Regions from separate parts of the Isoptericola hypogeus genome, predicted to be linked through region 2. Evidence: riboswitches for the same ligand, from Rfam matches in the RefSeq annotation. Region 2 holds a riboswitch; each other region holds the start of a gene.
The links. Region 2 has a riboswitch for thiamine pyrophosphate ahead of ABD254_RS12650 (thiamine ABC transporter substrate-binding protein). Riboswitches for the same ligand answer to the same signal wherever they lie in the genome.

Region 1 (6,953 bases), on a different contig from region 2:
GCGGTGCCGAGCCGCTCGAGCTCGTCGCTCACCGCCCGCTCACGCGCCGTGCGGCGCCGGCGGAGCCAGACCGCCACCACCGCGATCGCGGCCACCGCCGCGATCACCACCCCTGTCACGATCCCGACGATTTGCCCCGCGTCCATGGACCGCATCGTACGGGGCCGTCCGCCGGTGCCGGTGCCGGGCCCGGACGCCCGCCCCGGCCGGCACCGGGTCCGGGCGCCGCGCGGGACGCCCGGACCCGGCCGCGGCCTCAGCCGCGCCGGCGGCTCGCGCGCAGCGCCACGAGCACGCCCGCGCCGCCGAGCACGACGACGCCGCCCGCGATGCCGAGCGCGACCAGCAGGTCGCTGGAGCCACCGGCGGACGCGGACGGCGCAGCAGCGGCGGCGTCGTCCGAGTCGGCGGCCTGCGTGCCCGCCGACCCGCCGCACGACACCGGTGCGGGCGCGGCGCTCGCCGCGCCGTCGTCGGTGCCGGCGTCGTCGCTCCCCGCGCCCGCCTGGGCGTAGGTGAACGCGAACTCCCCGCTGGTGGGGTGCCCGTCGGCCGACACGATGCGCCAGGTGACGGTGTACTCGCCGGGCTCGTCGATCGACACCGGCACCGCGACCGTGCGGTCCTGCGCGGCCGGGCAGCCCGTCGCGTGATCGTCGCCGCGGGCGTCGGTCACCTGCACGACGGTGCTCGAGGAGTCCGCACCCAGCTCGAGCACGACGTCGTCGAAGGTGACGGACACCTCCGCGGGCGCCTGCGTGACCGTGGACCCGACGCCCGGCGAGGTGCCGACGACGACGTTGTGCGCGGACGCGGGGGCCGCCCCGAGCGACACGGCGACCAGCGTGGCCGCCCCGGTCGCCAGGAGCGTCGCCCCGGCGGCGGCGAGGACGCGCGTGATCGCCGGGGGGCGGCCACGGCGCGCGGTGGCGCCCGTCATCGGTGGGCCCGGCGCGTGCGCGACAGGGCGACGACGCCGGTGACCGCGCCGACCAGGCCGAGGCCCAGGCCGACGGCGCCCAGCGTGAGCGCGACCGTGTCGGAGGAGCCGCCGGAGGCGGCCGTCGTCGAGCCCTCGGAGCCGGACGCCGCGTCGGCGCCGTTCGAGCCCGCGCCGTGCGCGTCGCCCTCGGCCGGCGTGACGGTCAGGACCGGGGCGGGGTGCTCCGGCTCGGAGCCGTCCTCGGCGGCCGGCTCGTCCCAGGCGACGACCTCGCCGTCGGAGTAGGTCTGCGTCGCGGGGAGCAGGAGCTCGCCGACGCCCTCGGGCACGGCGCCGGCGGAGATCGTGAAGCGCAGGAACTCGCCGGGGTCGATGGCGGCCGCGTCGTCGTCCGCGGTCCACACCACCCGGCTGGGGGCCTCGGTCACCTCGGTGCCGTGCACCTCGACGGGCTCCGGCAGGGGGGCCTCGGTGACCGTCGCGGTCCAGCCGGGGACGGGCTCGACGGAGACGCTGGTGAACGGGGTGTCGGTGGGCAGGTCGACCGCGACCTCGGTGGTCGCGGCGGTGGCGGACTCGTTCGGGACCTTGAAGGTCAGGGTGGCGTAGCTGCCGGCGGCGGCCTCGCCGGGGGTCACGGTGACGTGCGCGGACGCGACGCCGGCGGACAGGACGACGGCCGCGAGGGCGGCGGCGCCGAGGACACCGCCGCGCGTGACGGCACGACGAGAGACGGTACGGAAGGACGGCATGACGATTCTCCTGGGACGAGGTGCAGTGGGTCGCTGACGGGGCCTGCCGGTCCCGGCGACCGTGCGGTGCGCCAGGAGGGGTCAGGCCGGTGCGGCGACGCGCGGGGGGCCGCGCAGCCGCAGCCCGGCGAGGCCCAGCCACGTGCGGGGGACCCAGGAGGTGCCGCGGGCGGGCCGGCGCGGGCGCCCGGGGCCGACGGGCGCGGCGAGCGCGCCCGCGACGAGCAGGACGACGGCGCCGAGCCAGACGAGCAGGCTCCCGGCCGCGCGGTCGCCCGCCGCCAGCAGCAGCGCGGTGACCAGGACGGCGACCGCGTGGGCGGCGAGCATCAGGGCACCCGCGCGCGGGTCGTCCCCGTGGTGGAGGTGCGTGGGGTCGAGGCCCGTCGGGAACGCCAGCGACCCCGGCGTCGGAGCCGGTTGACCCGCGTGCGCCGCCGGGCCGGCAGCCGCGGCCGACCCCGTGCCGGGCCCGGTCGAGGAGGCCGCCGACGCGCCGGCCGTGGCCATGAACGACAGGGCGGTGTGCTGCACGACCTGCAGCACCGCCATCGCCGGGAGCAGCCGCGGCAGCGTGAGCCGCCGTCGGGCCGTCCAGACGGCGACCGGGAGGGTGAGCGCCACCGTGACCACCCAGCCCGCCACGGAACCGGGCAGCGAGCCGCCCCCGAACAGGTGCGCGGCGGCCGCGATGCTCAGCGTCGTGCTGGCCACGAGCAGCTCGCGCACACGACGGACGACCACAGGCACGCGCTCACCCTACCGGCGACGACCCTCGCGGCCGGTCGCCGGATCCCGACCGCCGGCGCCCGGCCCCCGTGCGGCACGTCACACCCCCAGTCGTGAGACGGGCCGCGCCAGGGGCGCACGGCCCGCGCTACGGTGGCGGCGAACGACACGGGGTGCATCCCGTCGCCGTCGCGACCGAGCGGTCGCGGCGTCGCCGCGGTGCTGAGAACACACCCGTCGAACCTGATCTAGCTCGCACTAGCGAAGGGATGTCGGCATGAACGTGCCCTTGCACGGCGACGACGCCGCACCAGCCACCCGACCGAACCTGCCGGAGAACGCCCCGGACGACGCCCCGGACGACGCCCTGGACACGGCCGCGCTGGTGAGCGCGTCGGCCGACCTCCTGGACGACCTGCGCGCCCAGGCGCCGCTGGTCCAGGTCGTCACCAACTCCGTCGTCACGAACGTCACCGCGAACGTGCTCCTCGCGCTGGGGGCCTCCCCGGCCATGTGCGACGTGCCGGGGGAGGCGGGCCCGTTCGCCCGCGTCGCCGACGGGCTGCTGGTCAACCTCGGCACCCCGCACGCGGAGCAGCGGGCGGCCGCGCTCGAGGCCGCGACCGCCGCCCGGGAGGCGGGGACCCCGTGGGTCCTGGACCCGGTCGCCGTCGGGTCCCTGCCCGTGCGCACCCAGCTCGCCCACGCCCTGCTGGCGCACCGGCCGACGGTGGTGCGCGGCAACGCGAGCGAGGTCCTCGCCCTGGCGGGCGCGGGCGCGGGCGGACGCGGCGTGGACACGACCGACACCCCCGAGGCGGCCCTGCCCGCCGCTCGCCGACTCGCCGCCGACGCCGGGAGCGTCGTGGCGGTGAGCGGGCCGGTGGACGTCGTGACGGACGGCGACCGCGTCGTGCGGGTGCACACCGGGCACCCGCTCCTCACCCGGATGACCGGCGGCGGGTGCGCGCTCGGCGCGGTCATGGCGGCCTTCGCCGGGGTGGCGCGCCGCACGGGGCGGACGCCGGCGCAGGCGGCGCTCGCCGCGACGGTCGCCTACACGCTCGCCGCGGAGCGGGCCGCCCGCGCCGCCCGCGGCCCCGGCAGCTTCGCCGTCGCGCTGCTCGACGAGCTCGACCGGCTGCGCGGCGAGGACGTGCGCCACCGGGCGCGCGTGAGCGCGGGCGCCGTTGTCGTCCCCGCGCTCGAGGCGGAGGACGCCCGATGAGCGCCCCGGCGCCGAGCCAGTTCGGCCTCGACCTGCGCACCTACCTCGTCACGGACACCGCGCTGTGCGGCGACCGCGGCGTGGCCGACGTCGTGCTGGCGGCGCTCGCGGGCGGCGTCACGACCGTCCAGGTGCGGGACAAGGCGGCCTCGGGCCGGGACCTGCTCGCCCTCGTCGACGCCGTCGCGCGCGCGGTGGCCGGCCGCGCGACCGTCCTGGTGGACGACCGGGTGGACGTCTTCCTCGCGGCGCGGGCCGCCGGCGCGCCGGTGCAGGGGGTGCACGTCGGGCAGCGGGACCTGCCCGCCGCGGCCGTGCGGCAGCTGGTCGGGCCGGTGAACCCGGACGGCACCCGCACCGTCGTGGGGCTGTCGGCGAGCACGGCCGCCGAGCTGGCGGCAGCGCACGCGCTGCCGGCGGGCACCGTCGACTACCTGGGCGTCGGCGCCGTCCGGCCCACGACGACGAAGCCCGACCACCCGGCACCCCTCGGCGTCGACGGCTTCGCGGCCGTCGCCGGGGCGACGACGCTGCCGTGCGTGGCGATCGGCGGCGTCACGGCCGACCTGGTGGGTCCGTTGCGGCGGGCGGGCGCGGCCGGTGCTGCCGTGGTGTCCGCCGTCTGCGCGGCGTCCGACCCGGCCGCGGCCGCGGCCGACCTCGCGGGCGCGTGGGAGGCGGCCCGATGAGCGCCGCGGCGACGGACGCGACGACCCGCGGCGCGACCGCAGCCGGCGGGGGAGCCGTCGCGCCCGGGCGGACGGTGCCGCGCGTGCTCGCGGTCGCGGGCTCCGACCCGTCGGGCGGCGCCGGGATCCAGGCGGACCTGAAGTCGATCGCCGCGGCCGACGGGTACGGGATGACGGCGGTCACGGCCCTCACGGCGCAGAACACGCGGGGCGTGCGCGGCGTGCACGTGCCGCCGCCCGCGTTCCTCGTCGACCAGCTCGCCGCCGTGACCGACGACGTGACGATCGACGCGGTGAAGATCGGGATGCTCGGCTCGCGCGACGTCGTGGCCGTCGTCGCCGACTGGCTCGACTCCCTGCCGCGGGGTGCCACGCGCGTGCGCCCGGCCGTCGTGCTCGACCCCGTGATGGTCGCCACCAGCGGCGACCGGCTGCTCGACGCGGGCGGCGAGCGGGCCGTGACCGACCTGCTCGGTCGCGCCGACGTCGTGACGCCGAACCTGCCCGAGCTCGCCGTCCTGCTGGGCGAGGAGGTCGCGGGCGACTGGCCAGCGGCGCTCGCCCAGGCGCGCCGCCTGGCGCGCCGGCACGACGTGCTCGTCGTCGCCAAGGGCGGGCACCTCGACGGGGACGTCGCGCCCGACGCGCTCGTCGGGCCGGACGGCGTGCTGGCGCAGGTCGACGCGCCTCGCGTGGTCACGACGTCCACCCACGGCACGGGGTGCTCGCTGTCCAGCGGCCTGGCCACCCGGTACGCCCGTCGCGGCGACTGGGAGACGGCGCTGCGCGAGACCAAGGCCTGGCTGACGTCCGCCATCCGTGCGGGCGCGGCGCTCGCGGTCGGTGAGGGCAACGGCCCCGTCGACCACCTGGCCGACGCGCGGCGCCGCACGCCCGACGAGGGCCCGAGGGCGGCGGGAGGCGTCGCGCGGATGCTCGCGGGCGCACACGAGGGCGTGGGCGGCGCGGAGCTCGTGGCCCAGTGGTGGGCCGACGCCGCCGGTGTGCGCGCGCAGATCGACGCGCTGCCGTTCGTCCGCGCGCTCGGGGACGGGACGCTGGCGGCCGAGCACTTCCGGTACTACCTGGAGCAGGACGCGCTGTACCTGCGCGAGTACGCCCGCGCGCTGGCGCGGGCGAGCGAGCTCGCGCCCTCGCGGGCCGAGCAGGCCTTCTGGGCGGGCGGCGCGCACGGCGCGCTGGTCACCGAGCTCGACCTGCACACCACCTGGCTGGGCGGCGAGCCGCGGGACGTGGCCGTCAGCCCGACGACCGGCGCCTATCTCGACCACCTGCGCGCCGCCGGGCGCGACTACCCCACGCTGGTGGCCGCCGTCCTGCCGTGCTACTGGATCTACCAGGACGTCGGGGAGCGGCTCGCGGCCCGCCAGCACGACGCGCACCCGTACGGCGCGTGGCTGGCGACGTACGGCGACGAGGCGTTCGCCGCGGCCACCCGGGAGGCGGTCGCGATCCTGGAGCGCGTGGCCGGCGCCGCGGGCGCGGAGCAGCGGCACCGCATGGCCGCCGCCTTCGCCCGCGCGTGCCGGCACGAGGTGGCGTTCTTCGACCAGGCGCACGCCTGGGGGCCGCCGGGCGGGTGATCCGGGCAAGCGTGTCGGTGGCCGGTGCGAGAATACGGGTGATGCCCGACACCGCCTGCAGCCCGAGCTCGTCCTCGGCCGACACGTCCGACAGTCCCTCCTCTCCTGATCGCGTCCCTGACCGGGGCGCCGGCCGGGAGAGCGCTCGCCCGGCGTCGCCGCCGGGCGGACCGGCGGGCGGCGCCGGCCCGGCGCCGGGCGCGGCGCCGGCCCCCGCCGCCCCGGCGGGCTCCCAGCTGTCCACCTGGGCGTCCGTGCGCCGCCTGGCCCCGTACGTGCGCCCGGCCGTGCCGCGGCTGGTGGGCGGCCTGCTGTCGGCCCTGGGCGCGAGCCTCGCGGCCCTCGCGATCCCGCGCGTGCTGCAGGCTCTGGTCGAGGGGCCGCTCGCCGAGGGCGCGGCCGCGCACGACCTGGGCGCGCTCGTCGTCCCCGTGGTCGCGGTGCTCGTGCTGGGTGTCGCCGAGGCCGGCTTCGTGCTGCTGCGCCGCAACCTCGTGATGTACCCGGGCACGCGCATCGAGGCCGAGATGCGGCTCGCGCTGTTCCGGCACCTGCAGGACCTGCCGGTCTCGTTCCACGACCGGTGGCCCGGCGGCCAGCTGCTCAGCCGCATCATGGGCGACCTCGGCCTCCTGCGGCGCTGGCTGATCTTCGGGCTGCTGCAGCTCGTCGTCTCCGCCGTGACGATCGTCGTCGGCGTGGCCCTCCTGCTCGGCACCGCCGGGTGGCTCGGCCTGGTCTACCTCGCGGGCGCGGTCCCGGTGACGATCATCGCGTTCCGGTTCTCGCGCCGGTACCGCGTCATCGCGCGCCTCTCCCAGGACCAGTCGGGCGACCTCGCGACCACGGTCGAGGAGTCGGTGCACGGCATCCGCGTGCTCAAGGCCTTCGGCCGCGGGCGCGACGCACTGGAGTCGTTCACCGGCCAGGCCGAGCAGCTGCGCCGCACCGAGATCCGCAAGGCCGGCAACCAGGCGACGGTGACGACCTCCCTGCAGCTCATCCCGG
Region 2 (6,953 bases):
CGTCCCGCGGCCCCGGGCAGGGCGACCTCGACGGGACCAAGGCGGCGTACTCGCACGCGTTCGTGGTGCTGGCCGGCTCGACCGGGACGGTCGCGGGCGTCGCCGGTGCGCCCGCGCTGCTCGACGACGCGCTGCGCACGCTCGACGAGCGGTTCTGGGAGGCGGAGCACCGGCTGCACCTCGACACCCGGTCGAGGGACTGGCGCGACATCGACCCCTACCGTGGGGTGAACGCCAACATGCACGCGGTCGAGGCCCTGCTCGCCGCGCACGACGCGACCGGGGACGGCGAGTGGCTCGTGCGCGCCGAGTCGATCGCCGACCGGGTTGCCGGCTGGGCCGCGGACAACGGCTGGCGCATCCCCGAGCACTTCGACGCGGGCTGGAACGTGCTGCTCGAGTACAACGCGGACCGCCCCCACGACCCGTTCAAGCCCTACGGTGCGACGCCGGGGCACGGGCTCGAGTGGGCCCGCCTGCTCCTGCAGGTGGACGTCGCCGCCGGGACGTCCGGTCGCCGCACCGAGGTGGCGCGGGCCCTGTTCGACCGGGCGGTCGAGGACGGCTGGGACCCCGAGGGTGGCGGCTTCGTCTACACGACGGACTGGGAGGGCCGGCCCGTGGAGCCGCGGCGCTTCCACTGGGTGGCCGCGGAGGCTGTGGCCGCCGCGGACGCGCTGGGCACGGTCACGGGCGACGCCCGGTACGCCGACCTCGCGGGCGGCTGGTGGACGTGGATCGACGCCAACCTCGTGGATCACCGTCGCGGGTCGTGGTTCCACGAGCTCGACACCGACAACCGGCCGTCCGGGCGCACCTGGGTGGGCAAGCCCGACGTGTACCACGCCGCCCAGGCCGTGATCCTGCCCGAGCTGCCGCTGACCGGATCCTTCGCGGGGTCGGCCCGCGCGGCGGGGCCGATCCTCGCTCCCGCGGACGGTGCCGCGCCCGCCCACGCGAACGAGGCTTCCGGCCGATGAGGATCTCCGCCAAGGCCGACTACGCGGTGCGGGCCTCCGCGGAGCTCGCCGCGGCGTCGGGTGGTCAGCCGGTGCCCGCCGAGGCGCTCGCCCGCGCGCAGCAGGTGCCGCACCGGTTCCTCGAGGCGATCCTCAGCGACCTGCGCCGCGAGGGCATCGTCGCGAGCAGGCGGGGGGCCGGCGGCGGCTACGTGCTCGCCCGCCCGGCGGACAAGGTGACGGTGGCCGACGTGGTGCGCGCCGTCGACGGCCCGCTCGTCTTCGTTCGGGACGCGCGCCCCTCGGACCTGGAGTACACGGGTGCCGCGGCGTCTCTGCTGCACGTGTGGGTGGCGCTCCGCGTCAACGTGCGCGCCGTGCTCGAGCAGGTCACGCTCGCGGACCTGGCGGCGGGGAGCCTGCCCGACGTCGTCCGCGTCCTGACCTCCGACGAGGCCGCCTGGGAGAACCCCTGACCGCTGTCCCGCGGACCTGACGGCGCTCGCGCCGTCTCGCGTCGCGGGACCGGCGTTCTTAACCCTTGAATCCGATCGGTCCGATGGGATAACTTTGACATCGACCGCGGCAGAAGGGCTGCCGCGCCGACGGAGGGATCCCGCCCGTGCGGACACTCGTGCTCCTCGCTCTCGTGGGCCTCGGAGCCCAGCTCGTCGACGGCAGCCTCGGCATGGCCTACGGCGTCACGTCCACGACCCTGCTCCTGGCGATCGGGACCAACCCCGCCGCGGCCAGCGCCACCGTCCACCTCGCCGAGATCGGCACGACGCTCGCCTCGGGCGCGTCGCACTGGCGCTTCGGCAACGTGGACTGGAAGGTCGTCCTGAAGATCGGCGTGCCCGGCGCCATCGGGGCGTTCGCGGGTGCGACGTTCCTCTCCTGGCTCTCGACGGAGATCGCGAAGCCGCTCATGTCGCTGCTGCTGCTGGGGCTCGGCGTGTACGTGCTGCTGCGCTTCACCTTCCGTGGCCTGCGCACCGACAAGCTCGGTCAGCCGCTCCGCAAGCGTTTCCTCACCCCGCTCGGCCTGGTCGCCGGCTTCATGGACGCCACCGGTGGCGGCGGCTGGGGGCCGGTGGGCACGCCGGCCATCCTGGCGAGCGGGCGCATGGAGCCGCGCAAGGTGATCGGTTCGATCGACACCAGCGAGTTCTTCGTCGCGGTCGCGGCGAGCCTCGGCTTCCTGGTCGGGCTCGGCACCGCCGGGATCGACTTCGCCTGGGTCGTGGCCCTGCTCATCGGCGGGCTCATCGCGGCGCCGATCGCCGCGTACCTCGTGCGGATCTTCCCGCCCCGGGTGCTCGGCTCGCTCGTCGGCGGCATCATCATCTTCACCAACACGCGCACGCTCGTCACCAGCGACTTCGTCTCCCTCTCGCCGGGCGTGATCAACACGATCTACGCGTTGATCGCGCTCGCCTGGGCGGCCGCCGTGGTGCACTCCGTCCGCGAGCACCGCAAGGCGGTGGCGGAGGCGGCGACCGAGGCCCGCCGGGTGGCCCGCGCCGCGAAGGAGGAGGCCCCCGCCTGAGCTGCGCGGGCTCCGCACCGGGACCGCCTGTCGGCCCCGGCACGATCCCCGGCACCGCCACCGCGACCTGACGACACCGTCGCGGTGGCGGTGTCGTGCTGTCCCGGTAGCGTGGTCAGCACCACGGTGAGCCCGGGTGCGAGCGTGCTGGGAGGGATGCCATGTCAGCGTCGACGTCGTCCGCGGCCGGTGGCCCGGCGCGACGGGAGCTCGTCGCGCTCGCCGAGCTCCTCGGTGCCGGGACCCAGCTGCTGGTGGGCCGCTACCGCGTGGAGGCCGCGACCGGCGCGTGGTGGTGGTCCGACGAGGTCTACCTGATCTTCGGACGGGAGCCCGGCGCGATCGAGCCGGGGCCCGAGGTCCTGCGGGCGCACATGCATCCCGACGACCGCGAGCGGCTCTCCCGGACGGCGACGGTCGCGCTGGGCGGCGGACGCCCGTTCGCCGGCGCCCACCGCATCGTCGACGACCACGGTCGCACGCGCACCGTCGTCGTCACCGGGCAGGGTCGGCCGGGCGACGACGGTCGCACGACGCAGGTCGTGGGGTACGTCATCGACGCCAGCCCGGTGGCGCGCGAGGCGCTGGAGCGCGAGGCGCAGCGCGCCGTCTCCCGGGCGTTCGTGGCGGCGGCTGCGGCCGAGCGCGCCAAGGGCGCGATCATGGCGGTGTGCGGGGTCGACGAGTCCGTCGCGACGGAGGTGCTCGGCGACGCCGGGGCGCAGGTGGGCGTCTCCGCCCAGACGGCGGGCGTCCAGATGATGCAGGCGCTCGCGCAGGGATCACCCGAGCACCCCGACCCGGACCGGCCGGCCGGCGCCCGGTCGGTGGTCGAGGCCGCGCTGCCGGGCGAGGACGCCGCGGCGCGGCTCAGCCGCGCGCTCGCGACCGTGCACCCGGTGGACCGGCCGCACGGGCACGACGCGCAGCTCGCGCGCCGTCGTCCCCGCGCCGGCCGCTGACCCGCCGGCCGGCTCTCAGCCCTTCGGGGACAGGTAGCGGGCACCCGCCCGCACGGCGCCCTGGCGCGCCAGGCGCTTGGCGAGCACGGCGACCCCGCCCGAGACGGCGGCGAACGTCACCGCTCGCGCGACCGACAGCTCGTCGTCGTCCAGGTCGGTGGGGGCGGAGCTGCCCGTCGCCTTCTCCCAGATGACGCCCACGAGCTTCTGCGCGATCCATCCTGCGGCGACCGTCAGCACGACGGTGCCCACCTTGACCGCGAGCGGCTGCTCGTCGTCTGCCACGGGGCCTCCCTGGTTCGACTCGGATGTCTGCGATCCGGAACACGTCGACGCACGTCAGCGACGGGCAGCCGGGTGTGCCGAAGGCCACCACCGTAGCGCGGCGAGGGCGGGTAGGCTCGACGGGAAACGACAGGGGAGCGCCTCCCGGGCGCTGAGAGTGCGGGCCACCGCAGACCCTCGAACCTGATCCGGTTAGCACCGGTGGAGGAAGTCGGGCATCTCGATCCCTGCGTGGCGTCCCGCGCGCCCTCGAGAGGGTGCGGGACGCCACGCAGGACCCCCTTCTCGACGGCTGAGGAGGAACCATGACGAACGTCTCGACGCGCCTGGGCGCGGGAGCCGCGGTCGCGGCACTGCTGCCGCTGCTGGCGGCCTGCGGCGGCGGGGACGGCGATCCGTCCGGCGACGCGGCGGACGGGGGTGGGACGCCCGGCGTCGTCACCCTCGTCACGCACGACTCGTTCGCGGTCTCGGACGAGGTGCTGGCCGAGTTCGAGGCGAGCAGCGGGCTGACGGTCGAGCAGGTGGCCCCCGGGGACGCGGGCACGCTCGTCAACCAGCTCGTGCTGACGAAGGACGCGCCGCTCGGCGACGTCGTGTTCGGCGTCGACAACACGTACGCGACGCGGGCGGTCGACGCCGGCGTCCTCGAGCCGTACCAGCCGGCGGACCTGGACCCGCAGGTCGCCGCGTACGCCCCGGACGAGCTCGCGGGCACGCTGACGCCCGTCGACGTCGGCGACGTGTGCCTGAACCTCGACGACGGCTGGTTCGCCGAGCACGACGTGGCGCCGCCCACGACGCTCGAGGACCTCACGAAGCCCGAGTACGCGGATCTCACGGTCGTCACGAACCCCGCCACGTCGTCGCCCGGGCTGGCCTTCCTGCTCGCGACCGTCGGGGCGTTCGGCACGGACGGCTGGGAGGACTACTGGGCCGACCTGCGCGACAACGGACTCAAGGTGTCCGAGAGCTGGGAGGACGCGTACTACGTCGACTTCTCGGGCGCGGGCGAGGGCGGACAGCGGCCGATCGCGCTGTCGTACGCGACGTCGCCGGCGTTCACGGTGAGCGAGGACGGGGGCTCCTCGACGACGAGCGCCATGCTGGACACCTGCTTCCGGCAGGTCGAGTACGCGGGCGTCCTGGCCGGGGCCGAGAACCCCGACGGCGCGCAGCAGCTGGTCGACTTCCTGGTCTCCGAGGCCTTCCAGGCGGACGTGCCCGGGCAGATGTACATGTACCCGGCCGACCCGGACGTCGAGCTGCCGGCCGCATGGCAGGAGTTCGCGCCGCTGGCCGACGACCCGTTCCAGGTGCCGCCGGCCGACGTCGACACCCACCGCGACGAGTGGATCGAGCAGTGGACGGCCACGGTCATCGGGTGAGGCGGAGGCGCAGCGCAGGGTGGGGGCCGAGGGACGAGGCACCCGCCCGCAGCGGAGGCGCAGTCTCACCCGACAGAGCGCACAGGGTGAGGCGGAGGCGCAGCGCAGGGTGGGGGCCGAGGGACGAGGCACCCGCCCGCAGCGGAGGTGCGGTCTCACCCGACAGGGCGCACCGGGTGAGCGCCCGCGTCGCGGGGGCGCGCCTGGACCTGTGGCGGGGCCGGCTCGGGTGGGGCGTCGCGGTCGCCGTGCCGCTGGCGTTCCTCGGCATCTTCTTCGCCTGGCCGGTCGTGGCGCTGGTCGTGCAGGGGTTCTTCGCCGACGACGGCGCGGGCGGGCGCGTGCTCGACCTGTCCGGCTTCGCCGAGGTGCTGTCCCGGCCGCGCACGTGGCGGCTCGTCGGGCAGACGCTGGCGCAGGCTACGGTGGGCACGGCGCTGTCCGTGCTGCTCGGGCTGCCCGGCGCGTACGTGCTGTACCGCTGCCGGTTCCCGGGGCGCACGCTGGTGCGCGGCCTCGTCACGGTGCCGTTCGTGCTGCCGACCGTCGTCGTGGGGGTCGCGTTCCGGGCGTTGTTCGCCCCCGGCGGGCTGCTCGGGTGGATGGGCCTCGAGGAGTCGTTCGCGGCGATCGTCGTGGCGCTGGTCTTCTTCAACTACGCCGTCGTGGTGCGCACGGTGGGCGGGCTGTGGGAGCGGCTCGACCCGCGGGCCGAGCAGGCCGCCCGGGCGCTGGGCGCCACCCCCTGGCGGGCGTTCCGCACGGTGACGCTGCCGGCGCTGGGGCCGGCGATCGCGTCGTCGGCCGCCGTGGTGTTCCTGTTCTGCGCGACGGCGTTCGGGGTCGTGCTGGTCCTCGGCGGCGTCGGGTACGGCACGATCGAGACCGAGATCTGGGTGCGGACCACGCAGTTCCTCGACCTGCGCTCGGCGGCCGTGCTGTCCGTGCTGCAGCTCGTGGTCGTGGGGGCCGCGCTGGCCGTGGGCGCCCGGGCGCGGACGCGCCGCGAGCGGGCGCTGCACCTCACGAGCGACCGGACGGCGTCGCACCCGCTGCGGCTGCGGGCCGCCGCCGACCTCCTGCCCGCGGCCGCGACCGCCGTCGTCGTGCTCGGGCTGCTCGTGCTGCCGATGGCGGGGCTCGTGGCGCGGTCGTTCCGCGGCCCCGACGGGGCGTGGGGGCTCGACAACTACGTGGCGCTCGGTACGACGGGCGGGCGCAACACGCTGTCCGTCACGGTCTGGGAGGCGCTGGGGAACTCGCTGCGCACCGCCGCGCTGGCCGCGACGGTCGCCGTCGTGGTCGGCGGGCTCGTGGCGCTGGTCGTGTCGCGGCGCCCGCGGTCGCCCGGGGCGCGGCGGGCGGTCGGCGTGCTCGACGCGGCGTTCATGCTGCCGCTGGGGGTCTCGGCCGTGACGGTCGGGTTCGGGTTCCTCATCACGCTCGACAGGCCGCTGGGGTTCGACGTCGACCTGCGCACCTCGGGGCTGCTCGTGCCGATCGCGCAGGCGGTGGTCGCGATCCCGCTGGTGGTGCGGACCCTGCTGCCGGTGCTGCGGGCGATCGACCCGCGACTGCGCGAGGCCGCCGCCGTGCTGGGCGCGGCTCCCGGCCGGGTATTGCGCGACGTCGACGGGTCGATGGCGACGCGCTCGCTCGGCCTCGCGATCGGGTTCGCGTTCGCGGTCTCGCTCGGGGAGTTCGGGGCGACGTCGTTCCTGGCGCGACCCGACGCCGCGACGCTGCCCGTCGTGATCTACCGGCTCATCGGGCGGCCTGGAGCGGAGAACTACGGGATGGCGCTCGCGGC
Region 3 (6,953 bases), on a different contig from region 2:
TGGGCGTCACCCCGGGGAGGTGGCGCGGGAGCTTCACGTGGTGCGGGTGGATGACGTACGTGAGCCCGTCGGTGGACGTCTGCCACACCCGCTCGAAGTTCTCGCGCGTGTACACGTTGCGCACGAGGTCGTTCGTCGCCTTGTTGGGGTCGTTGATGACGGGGTCGCCGTCGGCGGTGAACCCCACGATCGTCACCAGGTGCCCGTCGGTGCCGTACCCGGCCTCGGGCATCTCGGACTCCTCGAAGTTGATCGACACGACCAGCGGGATGCCGGCCGCGACGAACTTCTCCGCCTCGGCCAGCGACCGCAGCCGCGTCACGAACGACTCCAGCCCGAACCGGTGCGCGTACGCGGTGTTGAACGGCCAGTTGCCCGAGCCCTCGTAGGTGTAGTCCCACGTGTTGATGGCCGCGTAGTCCACCTGCGGGTCGCCGGCGGGGGCCTCGATGTCGCGCAGCTCCCACGGCGGGACCTGGAACCACTTGCCGTAGGAGTACTGCACCATCGTGGTCGACGTCGGGGAGCACCACACCTGGCCGCCGCCCCCGAACTCGGGGTACTCGCCGATGTGGGTGAGCTGCGAGTAGCCCGGGACGTCGAGCTCGACGTGCCGCCCCAGCGTGAAGTCGCTGGTGCCGGTGTAGCGCGACGACGGCAGGTACTCGTTGGTCATGGTGCTCACGGACGAGAGCCGCGGGGTCGCCGACGACCCGGCGGGCCGGTACAGCCGCACACGGGTCTGGAACGCGTCGGGCTCGTGCCCGCTCTTCGCCACATAGGTGTCGGTGAACAGGAACGCGTCGTCGTCGTTCTGCCCGTCCACCGACGTGCGGTGGATGTCGCCCACCGAGCCGTCGGCGGGCGCGAACTCGTCGCCCGACGCCCACCGGCCCATGACGAACCACTTGGTCCACGCGCCGTCGGCCTTGCGCCCCCGGAACTCGATCTCGACCCACGTGCCGGTGGGCGTCGTCGCGTTCCACGACGTGACCGACTCGTCGATCGCGTAGCCGGCCTCGACGACCGGCGAGGTCCAGGTGCCGGTCTCGTAGGCGACGGGCGTGCCGTCCCCGAACGGGTCCGTGTACGCGGTCGTCGGGCCGTCGCCGCTGCGCAGCACGAGCGCCCCGCCGATCCCCGGGCGCAGGTTGTCCCACGCGCCGTCGCGCAGGTCCGCCGTGCCGTCCCAGTGGGTGGTCGTGATCTTCGCCGCGTCGGGCGGGGGGTCGGTGGACGCCGCCGACGCGGCCCCGACCGGAGCCACCACCGCGCCCGCGGCGAGTGCCGCCGTCGTCGCCCTCATCCAGCCCCTCCGCACGATTCCTGCCCTGGTGCCGTCCATCCTGGTCGCCTCCTGAGCCAGCCGGGCGCCGGGCCGCTCCCGCCACCCATGGCGACGACTTTCCCAGAGAGCGCGTCGCGTGTCACTACCTTGCACGGCCGTACGTGCGCGCCCGAGGAGGCTCAGGGCAGCGGGCGCTCGCGGTCGGTCTCCGGGCCGAGCCACGCACCGGCGCCGAGCAGCACCGCACCCAGGGCGAGCACGCCCATGACCGCCGCGTCCGCGCCGACGGCGCCCTGGAGCGCGGGGAGCCACACGGGGTACAGCGCGGGCACGACGATCGACAGCGAGTAGCCGACGCCGTACCCGCTGGCGCGCACCCCGGCCGGGAAGCGCTCCGCCAGGTACGCGCCCACCGGGCCGTAGGCGGTGACGGTGACCAGCTGCAGCGCCACCATGAGCGCGACGACGCCGCCCGCGCCGCCCGCCGCGGCCAGCGCCCACCAGGTCGCGGGCGCGGCGACGACGGCGAGGGCCGCGAACGCGACGAAGAAGCGACGCCGGCCGGTCCGCGTCGACGCGGCGCCGCACGCGTGCATCACGATGGCCGACGCTGCGGTCGCGACCATCAGCGCGAACGACAGCGCCTGGGGGTCGAGCACCCCGCCGTCGCGCACCGCGGCGGTCATGGTCGGCACCGCCATCTGCGTCAGCAGCCACAGGCCGGACATGAGCACGAGCACCTGCGCCAGCGCGCGCCGGTGCGACCCGACCAGCACGTCGCGCAGGGGGTGGCGGCGCTGCGGGGCGCCGAGCCAGGCGTCCGAGTCCGGGACGACCGTCCGGTAGTAGAGGCAGAGGCCGGCGGCCATGAGGGCGCCGACGACGAACGGCACGCGCCAGCCCCAGGCGGCGTAGGCGCCGTCGGGAAGCGCGCTGACCAGCAAGAGCACGAGCGCCGCGATGGTCGTCGACGCCCACGGGGACATCGACATCACGAGCCCGCTGAGGTGCCCGCGGCGGCGCGGGTCGCTCCACTCCATGGCGAGCGGCACGGCCGCCGTGTACTCGCCGCCGACGAAGACGCCGCCGAGGAACCGCAGCGCGACCACGAGCGCGATCGTGCCGGCGCCGAGCACGGTGTGGCCGGGGACGACGGCGATGAGCGCGGTCGTGACGGCGATGCCGGCCAGCGCGACGCGGGTCGTGGCGGTGCGCCCGACGCGGTCGGCCAGCGGCCCGAACACGGCGGCGCCGATCGGCCGGCCGAGCAGCGTGGCGGCGAACACCCAGCCGGTCGCGCCGGCGAGGTGCCCGGGGCCGAACACGTGCTCGGCGGCGGGGGTGAGCGCCGCGACCGGCAGCATGATGTCGAACTGGTCGACGTAGTTGCCGAGCGCGCCGCCGCGCACCGCGCGGCGGATCCCCGCGGGCGAGGGCCTGGTGCGCCCGGCGCTAGGGCGCACGGCGCTAGGGCGCACGGCGCGGGGGCGCGCGGGGGCAGGGGTTGCGGAGGCAGGGGTCGTCATCGTCGCTCGCTTCCTTCGCCGGCATGACCCGGACAGGTTCGACGGTCGGAGCGGCGTCGGCTCCCTCTCAGCCCCTGGCAGGGGCTCCCGTGTGGACGCCGGCCAACCTAGCGCGGCAGCGGGTGTCCCGGTGGCTCGGGCCGGTGTGACCTGGCTCGCACCCCGCGCGGGTGGCGCATCGAGTGAGGCGACCCTAAGTTTGGCGAGGCTGCCCTTACCTGAATGCCCGGGGTGGCCTGCGTCTACCCCGAGGAGTCCCGTGACGAAGTCCTCCACCCTGCTCGGAGCCGCGACGGCGGCCGACTACGCCGGCGCGCTGCACGCCGTCGTCGACGACGTCGCGGCCCGCGTCGCCGCCGCTCGCCAGCCGTTCTGCGGCGCGAGCCGCCGCGAGCTGCAGGCGCTCGTCGACGACGTCGACCTCGACGGCGCGCCGGTCGGGACGCCCGCCGCGCTGCGGGAGACCGCCGACCTGTACGCCTCGCACGCCGTCTGGTTCCACCACCCCGCGTACGCCGCCCACCTCAACTGCCCGGTGGCGCTCCCCGCCGTGGGTGCCGAGGCGATGCTCGCCGCGATCAACACCTCGGTCGACACCTACGACCAGTCGACCGTCGCGACGCTCATGGAGCAGCGGCTGATCGGCTGGACGGCGGCGCGCATCGGGTTCGCGGACGGGGACGGGGTCTTCACCTCCGGGGGCACGCAGTCCAACCTGCAGGCGCTGCACCTGGCCCGCGAGCGCGCGCTCACGGGCGCCGACGGCGCCCGGCTCCGCGGGGCGGCGCGCCGCGAGCGCCTCGGGCGCCTTCGGGTGCTGGCCACGACGTCGGGTCACTTCAGCGTGGCGCGCTCGGCGCAGCTGCTCGGCCTGGACGACGGCGCGGTGGTCGCCGTCGGGACGGATGCGGCGGGCCGCCTGGACCCGGGCGCCCTCGCGCGGGCGCTGGTCGACGTCGAGCGTGCCGGCGACGTGGTGATGGCGGTGGTCGCGACCACCGGCACCACCGACCGCGGCTGCGTGGACCCGCTGGGGCCGGTCGCGGACCTGTGCGACGCCGTCGGCGCCTGGCTGCACGTGGACGCCGCGTACGGCGGCGGGCTGCTGCTCTCCCCGCGGCGCCGCCACCTGCTCGACGGCATCGAGCGGGCCCGCAGCGTCACCGTCGACTTCCACAAGACGTTCTTCCAGCCCGTGTCGTCCAGCGCGCTGCTGGTGCGCGACGGCGCCGACCTGGCGCGGGTGGCTTGGCACGCCGACTACCTCAACCCTGCCGAGGAGTCGGGCGAGCCCAACCCCGATCTCAACCTGGTCGACAGGTCGCTGCAGACCACGCGCCGGTTCGACGCGCTCAAGCTCTGGGCCACGTTGCGCGCCGTCGGCGCCGACGGCGTCGGCGCGATGGTGGACGCCGTCTGCGACCTCGCCGCCGCCGTGCACGCCGACCTCGCGGGAGACCCCGAGCTGCGGCTGCTCGCCCCGACCGACCTGTCCACCGTGCTGTTCCGCTACCAGCCCGACGGCGTGGACGACGCCCGTGCCGACGCGCTCGTGCCGCGCGTGCGGCGCGTGCTGTTCGACTCCGGCCGCGCGCTCGTCGCCAAGACCGTGGTCGACGGCCGGCCGTGCCTCAAGCTCACCCTGCTCAACCCGGACTCGACGCTCGACGACGTCCGGGCGGTGCTCGACCTGGTGCGCTCGACCGCGCACGGGCTGCTCGCGGGGGAGGAGCTGCTCGCGCTCGACGTCCCGCCCTGCCGGGGGACCCACCCGCGGCTGCCCGCCCGCTCACCCCTGCCGGAGGCCGTCCGATGACGCGCGACACGCACACCTACGACCTGCTCGGCGTCGGCATCGGCCCGTTCAACCTGGGCCTGGCGGCGCTCGCCGACCCGCTCGACGACGTCGACGCCGTGTTCCTCGACCGGCGGGACGGGTTCTCCTGGCACCCGGGCATGATGCTCGAGGGCGCGACGATCCAGGTGCCGTTCCTCGCGGACCTGGTGACGATGGCCGACCCCACGTCGCCGTACTCGTTCCTCGCGTTCCTCAAGGCCACGGGGCGGCTGTACCCGTTCTACGTCCGCGAGTCGTTCTACCCGCTGCGCGCCGAGTACGACCAGTACTGCCGCTGGGTGGCCGACCGCGTGGCCACGCTGCGGTGGGGGCGCGAGGTGGTGCGGGTGGACCGCGACGAGTCGACGGGCGACCTGGTGGTCGCGGCTCGTCTGCCCGACGGCGACGTCGAGACCTACCGTGCGCGGCACGTCGTCCTCGGCGTGGGGACGACGCCCCGGCTCCCGGGGCCGCTCGCGGCCCTGGCGGCCGAGGCGGCGGAGATCCCCGGCGCCGGGCCGGTGGTGCACAGCGCCCAGTACCTGCCGCACCGCGACGCGCTGGCCGCGTCGGGCGCGGTGACCGTCGTCGGGTCGGGCCAGTCGGCGGCCGAGGTCTACCGTGACCTGCTCGAGGACGCCTCGCCGGCCACGCACCGGGTGGACTGGGTGACCCGCTCGCCGCGGTTCTTCCCGATGGAGTACACCAAGCTCACGCTCGAGATGACGTCTCCCGAGTACACCGACCACTACCGGTCGCTCCCCACCGAGCTGCGGGAGATCCTCGGCCGCGAGCAGCGCGGCCTGTACAAGGGCATCAGCGGCGACCTGATCGACGACATCTACGACACGCTGTACCGCAAGTCCGCCCTCGGGCGCGAGGTGCCGACCACCCTGCTGTCGGACACGGAGGTGGTCGCGGCCCGCTTCGAGCCGGACGGTGCGCCCGACGGCGGTGGCGAGTACGTGCTCACCCTGCGGCACGGGCAGCTCGGGACCACGGCGGAGCATCGCACGCGCGCCGTCGTCGCGGCCACGGGCTACGGCGCGGGCGTGCCGGGCTTCGTGGCGCCCGGGCTCGTCCACCTCGACGAGCTGGGTCGCGTGGACGTGGCCCGCGACTACACCGCCGGCGCCGGCGGGCGGCTGCACGTGGGCGGCACGGAGGCGCACACGCACGGCGTGACCGCCCCCGACCTCGGGTTCGCGGCGTGGCGCAACTCGGTGATCCTCGCGCAGGTCACCGGTCGTGAGCCCTACGCCATCGAGCGGCGCATCGCCTTCCAGACGTTCGGCCTGCCCGACGGCGAGCTCGGCGGCGAACCCGCCCTGTCGTCGGCCGCCGCGCCCGAGCGGGAGGTGGCGCGATGACGACGACCCTCACCGAGCGTGCCGCCGCCCGCGTCGCCGCCGAGGCGGTCACCCTCGAGCCCGTCGACCCGGCGCGCGACGCAGCGACGCTGCACGCGTGGCTGGCGCACCCCGCGTCCGCGTTCTGGCGGATGGGGCACCTGGGCGTCGGGGAGGTGCGCGGCTACCTCGCCGACATCGCGGACCACGCCCACCAGGACGGCTGGCTCGGCCGCGTGGACGGGCGGCCGGCGTTCTACGCCGAGACCTACGACCCCGCGCGCGTGCTGCTCGCCGGCGTGCACGACGCCGAGCCGGGCGACCTGGGCATGCACCTGCTCGTGGCGCCGCCACCGGACGACCGGGCGCGGCGCGCGCCCGGGCTCACCGACGCGGTCATGGCCGCCGTCGTGCGGTTCTGCCTGGCTCCCGCGCCCCGTGGCCGCGGGGCGGCGCGCGTCGTCGTCGAGCCCGACGTGCGCAACCGCGCGATCGCCGCCAAGAACGCCGCCGCCGGCTTCCGCGTGCTGCAGGAGGTGGATGTCGTCGAGGACGGCGGGCACGCCAAGCGGGCGGCGCTGAGCGTCTGCACGCGCGCGGACTTCGCGGCGTCGCCGCTGGGTGCGCTCGCGGGGCACGGCGCCGAACTCGCCCCGCACCTGCGGCCCGACCTGGCGGAGCACGCGCACCGGCACCTGGCCGCCAAGGCGCTCGCCGAGCTCGCGCACGAGCGGCTCTTCCGCCCCGAGCCGGACGGTGACGGGCGGTTCGTCCTCGCGCTCGACGGCGTCACCTACCGGTTCGCGGCGCGCACGTTCGCGCTGGAGCACTGGGTGGTGGACCCGGCGTCCATCACCCGCACCGCCTCCGGCCCGGGCGGTGCCGGCGTCGAGCTGCCCGTGGACGCGCTCGAGCTGGTGGCCGAGCTGCAGCCGCTGCTGCGGATCCCCGAC

Region 1: it holds a riboswitch for thiamine pyrophosphate, as region 2 does, so the genes downstream of both, thiM (hydroxyethylthiazole kinase) here and ABD254_RS12650 (thiamine ABC transporter substrate-binding protein) in region 2, are expected to answer to the same signal.
Region 3: it holds a riboswitch for thiamine pyrophosphate, as region 2 does, so the genes downstream of both, ABD254_RS04945 (MFS transporter) here and ABD254_RS12650 (thiamine ABC transporter substrate-binding protein) in region 2, are expected to answer to the same signal.

What each region holds. Positions count from the first base shown of each region.
Region 1 covers NZ_BAAAPM010000008.1:278,111-285,063, forward strand. The annotation lists gene ABD254_RS16920 (coiled-coil domain-containing protein) at 1-146, opposite strand, end outside; gene ABD254_RS16925 (copper resistance CopC family protein) at 257-940, opposite strand; gene ABD254_RS16930 (YcnI family copper-binding membrane protein) at 937-1,695, opposite strand; gene ABD254_RS16935 (hypothetical protein) at 1,777-2,445, opposite strand; TPP riboswitch at 2,584-2,711, shown strand; gene thiM (hydroxyethylthiazole kinase) at 2,702-3,652, shown strand; gene thiE (thiamine phosphate synthase) at 3,649-4,341, shown strand; gene ABD254_RS16950 (bifunctional hydroxymethylpyrimidine kinase/phosphomethylpyrimidine kinase) at 4,338-5,945, shown strand; gene ABD254_RS16955 (ABC transporter ATP-binding protein) at 5,987-6,953, shown strand, end outside.
Region 2 covers NZ_BAAAPM010000005.1:370-7,322, forward strand. The annotation lists gene ABD254_RS12625 (AGE family epimerase/isomerase) at 1-980, shown strand, start outside; gene ABD254_RS12630 (RrF2 family transcriptional regulator) at 977-1,435, shown strand; gene ABD254_RS12635 (sulfite exporter TauE/SafE family protein) at 1,582-2,508, shown strand; gene ABD254_RS12640 (PAS domain-containing protein) at 2,670-3,470, shown strand; gene ABD254_RS12645 (DUF4235 domain-containing protein) at 3,486-3,755, opposite strand; TPP riboswitch at 3,877-3,982, shown strand; gene ABD254_RS12650 (thiamine ABC transporter substrate-binding protein) at 4,061-5,143, shown strand; gene ABD254_RS12655 (ABC transporter permease) at 5,320-6,953, shown strand, end outside.
Region 3 covers NZ_BAAAPM010000003.1:557,716-564,668, reverse strand. The annotation lists gene ABD254_RS04950 (C39 family peptidase) at 1-1,306, opposite strand, end outside; gene ABD254_RS04945 (MFS transporter) at 1,468-2,814, opposite strand; TPP riboswitch at 2,808-2,915, opposite strand; gene ABD254_RS04940 (pyridoxal phosphate-dependent decarboxylase family protein) at 3,074-4,630, shown strand; gene ABD254_RS04935 (lysine N(6)-hydroxylase/L-ornithine N(5)-oxygenase family protein) at 4,627-6,021, shown strand; gene ABD254_RS04930 (GNAT family N-acetyltransferase) at 6,018-6,953, shown strand, end outside.